3 regions of the Paracoccus sp. J55 genome follow, and region 3 is predicted to be linked to each of the others. Evidence: riboswitches for the same ligand, from Rfam matches in the RefSeq annotation. Region 3 holds a riboswitch; each other region holds the start of a gene.

Region 1 (3,240 bases), on a different contig from region 3:
GATCGGCGGTGACCGAGCCGCGGCCCTGCGCGAAGCCGGCCGTGGCACGCAGCCCCAGCAGGTGGCGGGGCTGGCCGGCGATGGGCTCGCCTTCCGCGGTCTGCGCATCGGCATAGGTATAGTTCGCGCCGAAGCGCAGCCGGTCGCTTGCCTGCAGATCCAGTTCCAGCTCGAACCCCTTGCGGGTGCTGGTGCCGGCGATGTTGGTCGAGGTTTCCCCGGCCCCGGCGATCATGTCCTCGACCTTGCTGGTGAACAGCGTGGCTCCCAACTGGCCCCTTCCGCCGGCAAAGCCCAGATCGGCGCCGATCTCATAGCCGCGGCTGGTCTCGGGCGAGAGGTCCGGGTTGCCGCGATAGGTGCCGGGCGTATAGCCGTAAAGCTCGAACATGGTGGGGTTGACGATGGCCTTGCCGGCGGCCGCGCGCAGGCGCAGGTCGCGGTCGGGCATTTGCCACGCGCCGGCGATGTTCCAGGTGGTGGCGTTGCGGAAATCCTCGTTGAAATCGCGCCGCAGGCCGGCCTGGATGCCGATCCCGTTGTCGAACCGGCCCTGATATTCCAGCGCGGCCGATCTCGTATCACGCTCATACCGGCCGCCCGGTGCGAAGGAGGCCTCGTAGATATCTCGTTTCTTCTGCAGCGCGACGTTCAGCTTCTGCGCCGAGTTGCGGGCATCGCCGCCATCAAGCGCCCATGTGCCGGTATATCTGAGATCCCGCAGCCGCGAGGCGTCGTCGTAGTCCGGCCGGCCGTCGTAGAAATGCGCGGTGGCCTGGTTGCTGCCCGAAAGGGCGAAGCGGTTCAGCAGCCGACCCCCCAGCGCCTCGGCTTCGAGCCAGAGCGAGCCGTAAGTCTCGTCCCGGTCGGCGGTCCATGGCTCGTCCCGCAGGTATTCGTCGGGCGAGGCGACGAAGGACACCGATTCGTCATAGCCGTATTCCTGCCAGCTGCGCCGCAGGGTGAAGCCGGCGGTCACCGCCTCGCTGATGTCGTAGGAGCCGCCGAGGGTCAGGCTGTCGCGCTCGTTGAACTCGGTATCGCCGCCCGGCGTGCGCGAGGCGTCCTCGCCATCGGTATGGCGCGTCGCGGCCGAGAGGCTGATCTGGCCGCGCGCGCCCATGGCGCGAAGATGGGCGCTGGCGGCGCGGGTGCCCTGACCGCCGATCTCGACCCCACCGCCATAGCTCAGCCCCGGGGCCGAGGCGCGGCGGGTGGTGATCGCGATCACCCCGGCGGCGGCATTGGCGCCGTAGATCGTCGATTGCGGGCCGCGCAGCACCTCGATGCGCTCGACATCCTCGGTCAGCAGGCCGCCGAACACATAGTCGCCGCTGCCGGGGGCATTGGCCTCGACCCCGTCGATCAGCACCAGCACGTGATTGGCTTCGCCGCCGCGGATGCGGACCTTGGTCAGGGTCTCGCCGGTCGAGGTCACGGCCAGGCCGGGCAGGTCGCGCAGCGCGTCCTGGACGGTGACGAAGCCGCGCTCTTGCAGATCCCCGGCGGTCAGGATGCTGTGGGCGCGGCCATAGGCGCTTTCGGCGACCGGCGACAGGCCGCCCGACAGGATCACGGGGTCGAGCATGACGGGCGCCTGGCTCTCCTGGCCCGTGGCGGCGGCCGGAAGGAGCAGGGCGGCGGCGGCCAGCAGGGAGACCGGGGTTCTGAACATTCCAAAGCCTTTCCAGCACGGGGCCCGGCCCCGCGATTTGCAGAACTGCCCTGCGGACAGGCCCGACAGCCCGGCCGCGGGACGGCGACTGTCACCTCTGCGGAACGGCCGCTTCCCGGGCGCGCCCCGCGCCGGAAATGGGTGATCGCTGCGGCAGGTCTCCTGGCTTGCGGATCGTTGCTCGGGCCGGCCTTCCCGGGGGTTGCCCAGTGGCGCCTGCGGCCTTCGCTCACCGCATACAGTTGCGGGGGCAGCCCCGGCCTTGCCCTGGCCGTCTTGCGGCCGGCGGGCGCACCGGTGTTCCCTTTTCATCCGGCATGGCGCCGGAACCGTAGCGGCCTTGCATTGCCGCAGGGCGCCGCGGGCTGTCAAGCGCCAATCCGGTGCCGCCGCGCGGCCGCGACAATCCGCCGGGTGGAACCGGCCGCTGAAGCGCGCCGCGGGGGCAAGGACGCTTTGGTGCCGGAGGGATCGGTGCCCCTCTGCCTGCTGCGGGATGGAACCGGCGGAACCCGCCCGCCTGCGGCGCGGGAAGGCGCCGCCTGCCGGAAAAGGGGGCCGGAATCGGGAAGCCGCCGCGGGTTCCGCGCCGGCCCGAGAACCTCGCCACCGCCGGAGGGCGCGGCCGGGGCGCCGGCCGCGGATGGCACGGGCGCGCCGTCCATTCCTGAGCGTTTTCCACGGGACGCAAAATCCGAACCCGACAGTTCGCATCAGGAAAATGTCACCGAGGAATTCTGTCAACTATATGTTTTTGCTAGATTATTTATTGACCTTCCGCGAATCCCTCTCTATATCCGGCTCAAGGTCGCCAGCCAGCGGAAAGCCAGCCAGCCACCACAGGACCCAGCCAGCCAGCCAGCCAGCCAGGAGAAACAAACATGGCAAAGACCGCTTGCAACGCCTGCGCGTTCTATGAGGATCACGTCGCCAACTCCGCCAGCACGCTTTCGGATTCCGGCCTGTGCCGCGCCAACCCGCCGGTCACCCAGAAGGATGCGGATACCAGGGGCTATTGGCCGGTCGTCAAGTCGAACGACTGGTGCGGACAGTTCGCCACCAGCTTCGCGGCCGAGTGAAGCGTCGCCACCGACGCTGCAAGGCAGCCTCCGGGCTGCCTTTGGCGTTTCGGGGTCGTGCACCCGGCCCCGTCCATCTCGGCACGGCAGGCCGGATCGGCGGCGTCGGTCAGATTCGCTGGCTGAAGGTGGGGATGGGCGTGACGCGCCGCACGGTGATGAACTGGATCGCAGCCGGGCAGATCGAAAGCAGCCGGCACGGGCAACCGTCCTGGTGCGCTCACGGCCCTGCGACAGATCGCGGGCGGGGCAGGGGCTAGCTCTGATCCATTCCAGCGCGTGGCGCATCCGCATCACTCACGACCGCACTCGGCAGCAGCCAACCGCAGAGATAAAGGCGGGCATGATGGCGGGTATGCCGCTTGATAGCGATTTTTCTTATAAATATCAATTGATTGTGGCGGATGGAGTGGGATTCGAACCCACGGAACCTTTCGATTCGCTGGTTTTCAAGACCAGTGCCTTAAACCACTCGGCCATCCATCC
Region 2 (3,240 bases), on a different contig from region 3:
GGCCCCGGCTGCGGATCAGGATCAGCGCGAAGGCCGGGGCGCCGATCAGTGCGGTGACGACGCCGATGGGCAGGACCTGGCCCCTGATGATGACGCGCGACAGGATGTCGGCGCCGATCAGGAAGACCGCGCCGATCAGCGCCGCGGCCGGGATCAGCCGGCCGTGGCGGACGCCGACCAGGAAGCGCGCCGCATGCGGGATCACCAGCCCGACGAAGCCGATCGAGCCCAGGATCGACACCATGACCGCCGTCACCAGCGCCGCGGCCAGGATCAGCACCGCCCGGACCCGCCGCACCGGCACGCCCAGCGAGGCGGCGCTGTCGGCCCCGAAGGCGAAGGCGTCCAGCCCGCGCGCATGCAGCTGGCAGATCAGCCAGCCCATGACGGCGACCGGCACGGCCAGCTGCACCTCGGGCCAGCGCACGCCGCTGAGATTGCCCATCAGCCAGAACATGATGCCGCGCGCCTGGTCGGCATTCGCCGATTTCGCGATGACGAAGGCGGTCAGGGCGTTGAAGAGCTGCGAGCCGGCGATGCCCGCCAGCACGATCTGCGCCGCGCCGCCGCGTCCGGCGTCGGCGCCGGCGGCCCGGGCCAGCGCCGCCACCAGCCCGAAGGCGATCAGCGCCCCCATGAAGGCGCCGAGCGACATCGAGAGCAGCCCCGCCCCGAGCCCGGCGATGGTCACCGCCACCGCCCCGGTCGAGGCCCCGGCCGAGATGCCGAGGATATAGGGATCGGCCAGGGCGTTGCGCAGCAGCGCCTGCAGCACCACGCCCGAGACGGCCAGCCCCGCGCCGCAGGCGGCGGCGACCAGCGCGCGGGGCACGCGATAGCTCCAGACGATGCCCTGATCCAGCGGGTCGAGCGCATGGCCCGCCTGCCACAGCCGGTTGGCCAGCACCTTCAGCACCAGATCCGGGGCGATGCGGGTCTCGCCGATCATCGCCCCGGCCAGCACCGCCGCCGCCAGCACCGCCAGCGCCAGAAGCGCGGCGACAAGCGCCCTGCGCGGTCCGGCCGCGGCCGGCGTCATTGCGGCAGGCCGTAGGATTTCAGCGCCGCCGCCAGCTCTTCCAGCCCGTCGATCACCCGGATCGTCGCGTCCATGGCGCCGGCATCCATGACGACGATGCGGCCGGCCTTCACCGCGTCCATCTGGCTGGCCACCGGGTCAGATTTCAGGAAGGCGAGCTTCTTCTCGACGTCGTCGGCCTCGAAGCGGCGGCGGTCCATCCGGGCCACCACGATCACCGTGGGATTGGCCCTGGCGATGGTCTCCCAGCCGACGGTCGGCCATTCCTCGTCCGATTCCACGATGTTCCGCAATCCCAGCGTCTCCATCATGTAGCCCGGCGCACCCTTGCGGCCGGCGACATAGGGATCGATGTCCATCTCGGCCGAGGAGAACCAGAACACCGCCGATCCGTCCTTGAGCCCCAGCGCCCTGGCCTCGGCCTCGGCCGTCTCCTCGCGCGCCTTCAGGTCTGCGACCAGCGCGGCGCCCCGGTCCTGCACGTCGAAGATCGCCGCCAGTTCCTCGATGCCCTGGTAGAGGCTCGCGGTCGAGAACATCGCCAGCCGCGTGCCGTCAAGCCCGACCGTGTTGTCCTTGCCGACGCAATCGGCCGGCATGACATAGGTCGGGATGCCGAGCTCGTGGAACTGCTCGCGGGTGGCGACGATGCCCTGCGGGCCGACATGCCATTCATATTGCACCGCGACCAGCCCCGGCTTCTTGGCCACCACGCTTTCGAAGCTGGGATCGTTGTCGGCCAGCCGTGCGACCTTGGCGTCGATGTCCCGGAACTGCGGCAGCACCTCGCTGAACCAGACCGAGGTGCCGGCGACCTTGTCGCCGAGGCCGAGCGCGTAAAGCACCTCGGTCGCGGCCTGGCCGACGCTTACCGCCGAGGCCGGCGCGGCGTCGAATTCCAGCGTCTGGCCGCAGTTCTCGACCGTCAGCGGATAGCCGGTCGCGCCGGCATGGGCGGCGAATGCGGCAAGGGACAGGGAAAGGCCGATCAGGCCCGAACGCAGGAACATGCTCCGTCTCCATCTGGTTGGGACCAGGGGCCGGAGGCGGCGCAACGTTGGGCTTGGCGGACCGCGTCCTGCCCGCAAGGCGGGGCAGGCGGCATGGGACCGCGTCTGGCTGTCGTCATCTCACCCTCCCCGGACAACCCCGCCCGGTGTGAACGTCAAGGCGCCGGCAGGTCTCCTGACTGGCGGGTCTCTGCCTGTCCTGGCCTTCCCGGGTCGAGGACCCAGTGACGTGATCGGACGCGGCTCGCCGCCTACAGTTGCGGGGGCAGTTCCGGTTGGCGCAGGGATGCGCCGCGGATTCCCTCTTGGCCCTTTCGGGACCGGCAAGGGGGCGTATCGCCGAAACGCGGCCGCCTGGCAAGCCGGATATGGCCAAGCCTGTCAGGAAGCGGTGGATGATCGGGGAAAGAAAGACCCTTGGCCCGCCGCGGCGGGGGAAGGGAAAGGCGCCGGCCCGCCGGGACGGGGTCTTCGGCGGCGCCGGGGGTTCAGGCGTCCTGCTGCGGGGCGCTTTCGCGGGGCGGGCGACCGATGATGTCGCGCAGCGCGTCCAGTTCGATGAAATTGTCGGCCTGGCGGCGCAACTCGTCGGCGATCATCGGCGGCTGGCTGCGCATGGTCGAGACCACCGAGACCCGCACGCCCTGGCGCTGCAGCGCCTCGACCAGCGGCCGGAAATCGCCGTCGCCCGAGAACAGCACCGCATGGTCCAGCCGCGGCGCCAGCTCCATGGCGTTGATGACCAGCTCGACATCCATGTTGCCCTTGACCTTGCGGCGGCCCAGAGCGTCGGTATATTCACGCGCGGGTTTCGTCACCATGGAATAGCCGTTGTAATGCAGCCAGTCGACCAGCGGACGGATCGGTGAGTAATCCTCGTTCTCCAGCAGGGCCGTATAGTAATAGGCGCGGATCAGCTTGCCGCGCCGCTCGAATTCCTGCCGCAAGAGCTTGTAGTCGATATCGAAGCCAAGCGCCTTCGCGGCAGCATAAAGATTCGACCCGTCGATGAACAACGCCAGCCGATCATCCTTGTAAAACACGATTCCCCCAAGATGTCTCTTTACCAAAGTCAGAAGGCGAACTTAGTCCTGGTGGCGCTGGGTGCAAACCTGCCTAGTTCGGCAGGTATCCCATCGGACAGCTTGCGTTTCGCGCTGGATAAGCTTTTGAAATTACCTGCGGTTGTGC
Region 3 (3,240 bases):
ATCGTATTCCTGCCGCTGCCGGCCCTGATAGCGGTTGGCGGCCTCGGCATTGCAGCGCAGGAAATCGGCGCGGATCTCGGCGCGCAGCGCCGGGCTTTCGACCCGGATCACCCGCCAGGGCCGGGCATTGCCGACCGAGGGCGCCAGTTCCATCGCCGCGCGCAACTCGTCCAGCAGCGGCTCGGGGATGGGGTCGTCGCGGAAATGCCGCACGTCGCGGCGCCAGCGCAGGATGCGCTCCAGTGCGGCGCTGTCCTCGGGGCCGAACTCCATCAGGACGCCGCGCAGATGGCGCTGTCGGGCAGGCCCGCGGCCCCGGCGCGGATGGCGATCGGCCGGTCGGGCACCGTCAGCTCGACGGCGAGCGGCTGGCCGGCAACCGTCAGCGGCCGGTGGTCGTTCGCGTTCAGCTCGACCCGCAGCCGGTCGCCGGGCGCGAGCGCGTCGAGGTGATGGGCCGGGCCGTAGAGCCGGGCGATCTTGCGGCCGTTCAGGTAAAGATGCGCGTGCCCCTCGCCGGGCCGGTCGGCCAGCCCGGCATGTTCGGGGGCGAAGCAGAAGCCGGGACTTTGCAGGAACAGGTTCCAGCCCGCGACGCTGTCGGGCTCCAGCCGGGCCGAGGCGGTGGCGCTGCCAGCAGGCAGGTCGATGGGCGCGCCGTGGTCATGCGCCGCGGCCTGCGCGCCATGGCCATGCGCGCCGTGGTCGTGACCGTCCAGCGTGATGCCGTTGGCGGCGGCGATGACGAAGCCCATGCCGCCGCCGAAGATCAGGCCGATCAGCAGCATCGGGATCGAGCGATCCATGTCTGTCCCCCCGGTTCATGGAAAGGGCCGGGCACGGCTGCGCGCCCGGCCGGAAGGGCTGCGGCCCGGATCAGGCGGCTTGCGGAAGGGGCGCGCGCTGCCCCTCGCGCTGCCAGAACCAGCCGGCCAGCAGGCCGAGCACCGCCCAGGCCAGGGCGCCGGCCCCCAGCGCGCGGCCGGCGAATTCGGCCGAAAGCTCGGGCGGGACCGGGCCGGCATAGCTGTCGGGCTGCGGCGCGCCGATCAGATGCGGCGCCAGGATCAGCACGATTGCCACGCCCCAGGCCGGCCAGCCCCTGCCGAAGGCGATCAGCCACAGAGCAAGCCCGGTGGCCAGTGCCGTGCCCAGCCACCAGATGGCGCGGATCTGCACATCGGCGGCGGCGACGCCCGGCACCTCGGGGGCAAGGCCGAAGGCGGGGGCGAGCTGCATGGTCAGGTAGCCGGCAAGACCCCAAAGCAGCCCCCGCCGCGCCGTGACCGCATTGCCCTGCGATTCGGCAACCGCCATCAGCGCCACCAGCATCAGCCCGTAGCCGGCATAGACCAGCATGGTGAACAGCACCGAAAGCATGTTGCGGGTCCATTCGAAGGGGCCGAGATCCTGATGCGCGCTGACGGATTCGGCGCCGAAATGCGCCAGCTGCCCGGATTCGTAAAGCTCGGCATGCAGCAGCACCGGCTGCACGAACCAAAGCTGCAACAGGGCGGCAATCAGCCCCGTTGCAGCGCCAGCGATCAATCCGCTGGTCAGAATGCGCGAGAACATGTCAGTGGCAGGGGAAGCCGGTGGCGTGACGCACGTCATGTGCGGCGTCATGCAGGGTTTCGGCCTGCACCAGCCCGGACATGAAGATCAGCCCGAAGCCGATGGCGAAGGCGGCGATGGCGGGAAACAGCACCGAGGCGCGGCTGGCCCCCGCGGCGGTCATGGGTTTTGCGGTCATCTGCGACCCTTTCCTTATGTCGTCCAACCCGACGACGTTGCGGTTTTGCGCATCGGCAGGTCTCCTGGCTTGCGGGTCACGGCAGACGCCCGCCTTCCCGGCCGGTTGGCCAGTGGCATGATGGGCGTCCGCTCTCCGCTTACAGTCGCGGGGGCGGCTGCGGATTTGGCCCCGGATGCCCCGGGCCGCACCGCATTCCCTTTTGGCCCCGGAAAGGGGCACCGATACACGCATATGTTACCTGCGCCGCCGCCGCGGCGGCAAGCGGAATCGAGGACCGGGCGGCGGGCCGGCGGGCGGCGCTGTCGCATGGGTATTTGGAGAACGAAGAAGATGCCCGAGGGATCGCGCGGGGATCGAGGCAGGCGGGCTTGTCCGGATCACGGGGCCGGCGGCCAGTCCAGATCGACCCAGACCAGCCGGTGCGCGGAAGCGGCCAGGGCGGCCTCGGCCAGCGGGCCCTCGGCCGGCCAGAACACGCCCGCGTCCAGCACCGTGAGGCCCTTGGCCGGCAGGACGTAATCGACGCGCAGGTTGCCGGGCGGCTTGTCGTCGGGCCAGTCGCCGGTATCCAGCGCCGGATCGCCCTTGTGGCGGTCGTTCACGCCGCCCTTTGCTGCCGCCCCGCCGGCGCTACGGGGCCGGGGGTCGGTGACATGCGCCATGATCCGGGCCAGCGCCTCGGGCCGGCCCTCGCTGTCCATGGGGTCGAGATTGAGGTTGCCGGCCAGCACGAAAGGGCCGCCCGGCAGGTGGTGCAGCCAGAAGGCCAGCTCGTCATGGTTGCGCCGGCCGTTCAGGTCCTCGGGCCCATCGAAGACCGGCGGCGTCGCGGACATGGCGAGCAGGTGGAGCGGGTTGCCCCTCACCGTCACGACCGCGTCCCAATGCGCGGTCGAGGACAGCCGGCGGATCGCCGCCACCTTCTCGGGCAGCGGCGGCATCAGGTGGCCGGGCAGGTCGCGCCACAGGGCGCCGGTGTAATCCGTGACCGGCCCGATGGGATGGCGCGACAGGATCGCCATGCCGCCCTGGCCCGAGAATCTGCCATAGCCCTCCGCGTCGTCCGCCGTGCCCAGCCGCCCGTCGGCGTTCAGGTCCAGCCCGGTCGTCATGCCGGAATTCGGTCGCGCCGCGAAACGGTGCGGATAGTCCAGCCCGGCCCGGGCCAGCCTTGCGGCAAAGGCGTCCAGCGCCCGGCCGTCCAGATCCCAGTCGAAATCGGTCAGCAGCAGGATGTCGGGCCGGGTCTCGGCCAGCACGGCGACGACCGCGGCGACCTGCGCATCCTCGCGACCGAGGTCGCGCAACAAAAGCCCCGGCCCGTCGCGCGACAGGTCGGGGCTGTAGGTGGCGATCCGCAAGGGCTCGGCATGGGCGGCAAGGCCAAGGACGGCCAGCAGGACCGCCCCGGCAAGCGCCCTTACACCCAAGGCCGGCTCTGGGCCATCTGCGCCTCGAACGTGTCGATGGCGCTGGCCTTTTCC

What was found. Region 3 has a riboswitch for cobalamin ahead of PARJ55_RS0111585 (CbtB domain-containing protein). Riboswitches for the same ligand answer to the same signal wherever they lie in the genome.
Region 1: another riboswitch for cobalamin. It lies ahead of PARJ55_RS0105505 (TonB-dependent siderophore receptor); the one in region 3 lies ahead of PARJ55_RS0111585 (CbtB domain-containing protein).
Region 2: another riboswitch for cobalamin. It lies ahead of PARJ55_RS0117445 (ABC transporter substrate-binding protein); the one in region 3 lies ahead of PARJ55_RS0111585 (CbtB domain-containing protein).

Annotation. Positions count from the first base shown of each region.
Region 1 is NZ_AZVA01000004.1:52,139-55,378, reverse strand. Features, by position in the region: gene PARJ55_RS0105505 (TonB-dependent siderophore receptor) at 1-1,675, opposite strand, end outside; cobalamin riboswitch at 1,810-2,024, opposite strand; gene PARJ55_RS0105500 (hypothetical protein) at 2,557-2,754, shown strand; tRNA gene PARJ55_RS0105495 (tRNA-Ser) at 3,153-3,240, opposite strand.
Region 2 is NZ_AZVA01000033.1:20,446-23,685, forward strand. Features, by position in the region: gene PARJ55_RS0117440 (iron ABC transporter permease) at 1-1,039, opposite strand, end outside; gene PARJ55_RS0117445 (ABC transporter substrate-binding protein) at 1,036-2,049, opposite strand; cobalamin riboswitch at 2,197-2,389, opposite strand; gene PARJ55_RS0117450 (NYN domain-containing protein) at 2,538-3,092, opposite strand; gene folK (2-amino-4-hydroxy-6-hydroxymethyldihydropteridine diphosphokinase) at 3,105-3,240, shown strand, end outside.
Region 3 is NZ_AZVA01000010.1:113,272-116,511, reverse strand. Features, by position in the region: gene bluB (5,6-dimethylbenzimidazole synthase) at 1-273, opposite strand, end outside; gene PARJ55_RS0111595 (hypothetical protein) at 273-806, opposite strand; gene PARJ55_RS0111590 (CbtA family protein) at 877-1,575, opposite strand; gene PARJ55_RS0111585 (CbtB domain-containing protein) at 1,577-1,753, opposite strand; cobalamin riboswitch at 1,790-1,994, opposite strand; gene PARJ55_RS0111580 (endonuclease/exonuclease/phosphatase family protein) at 2,134-3,186, opposite strand; gene leuD (3-isopropylmalate dehydratase small subunit) at 3,177-3,240, opposite strand, start outside.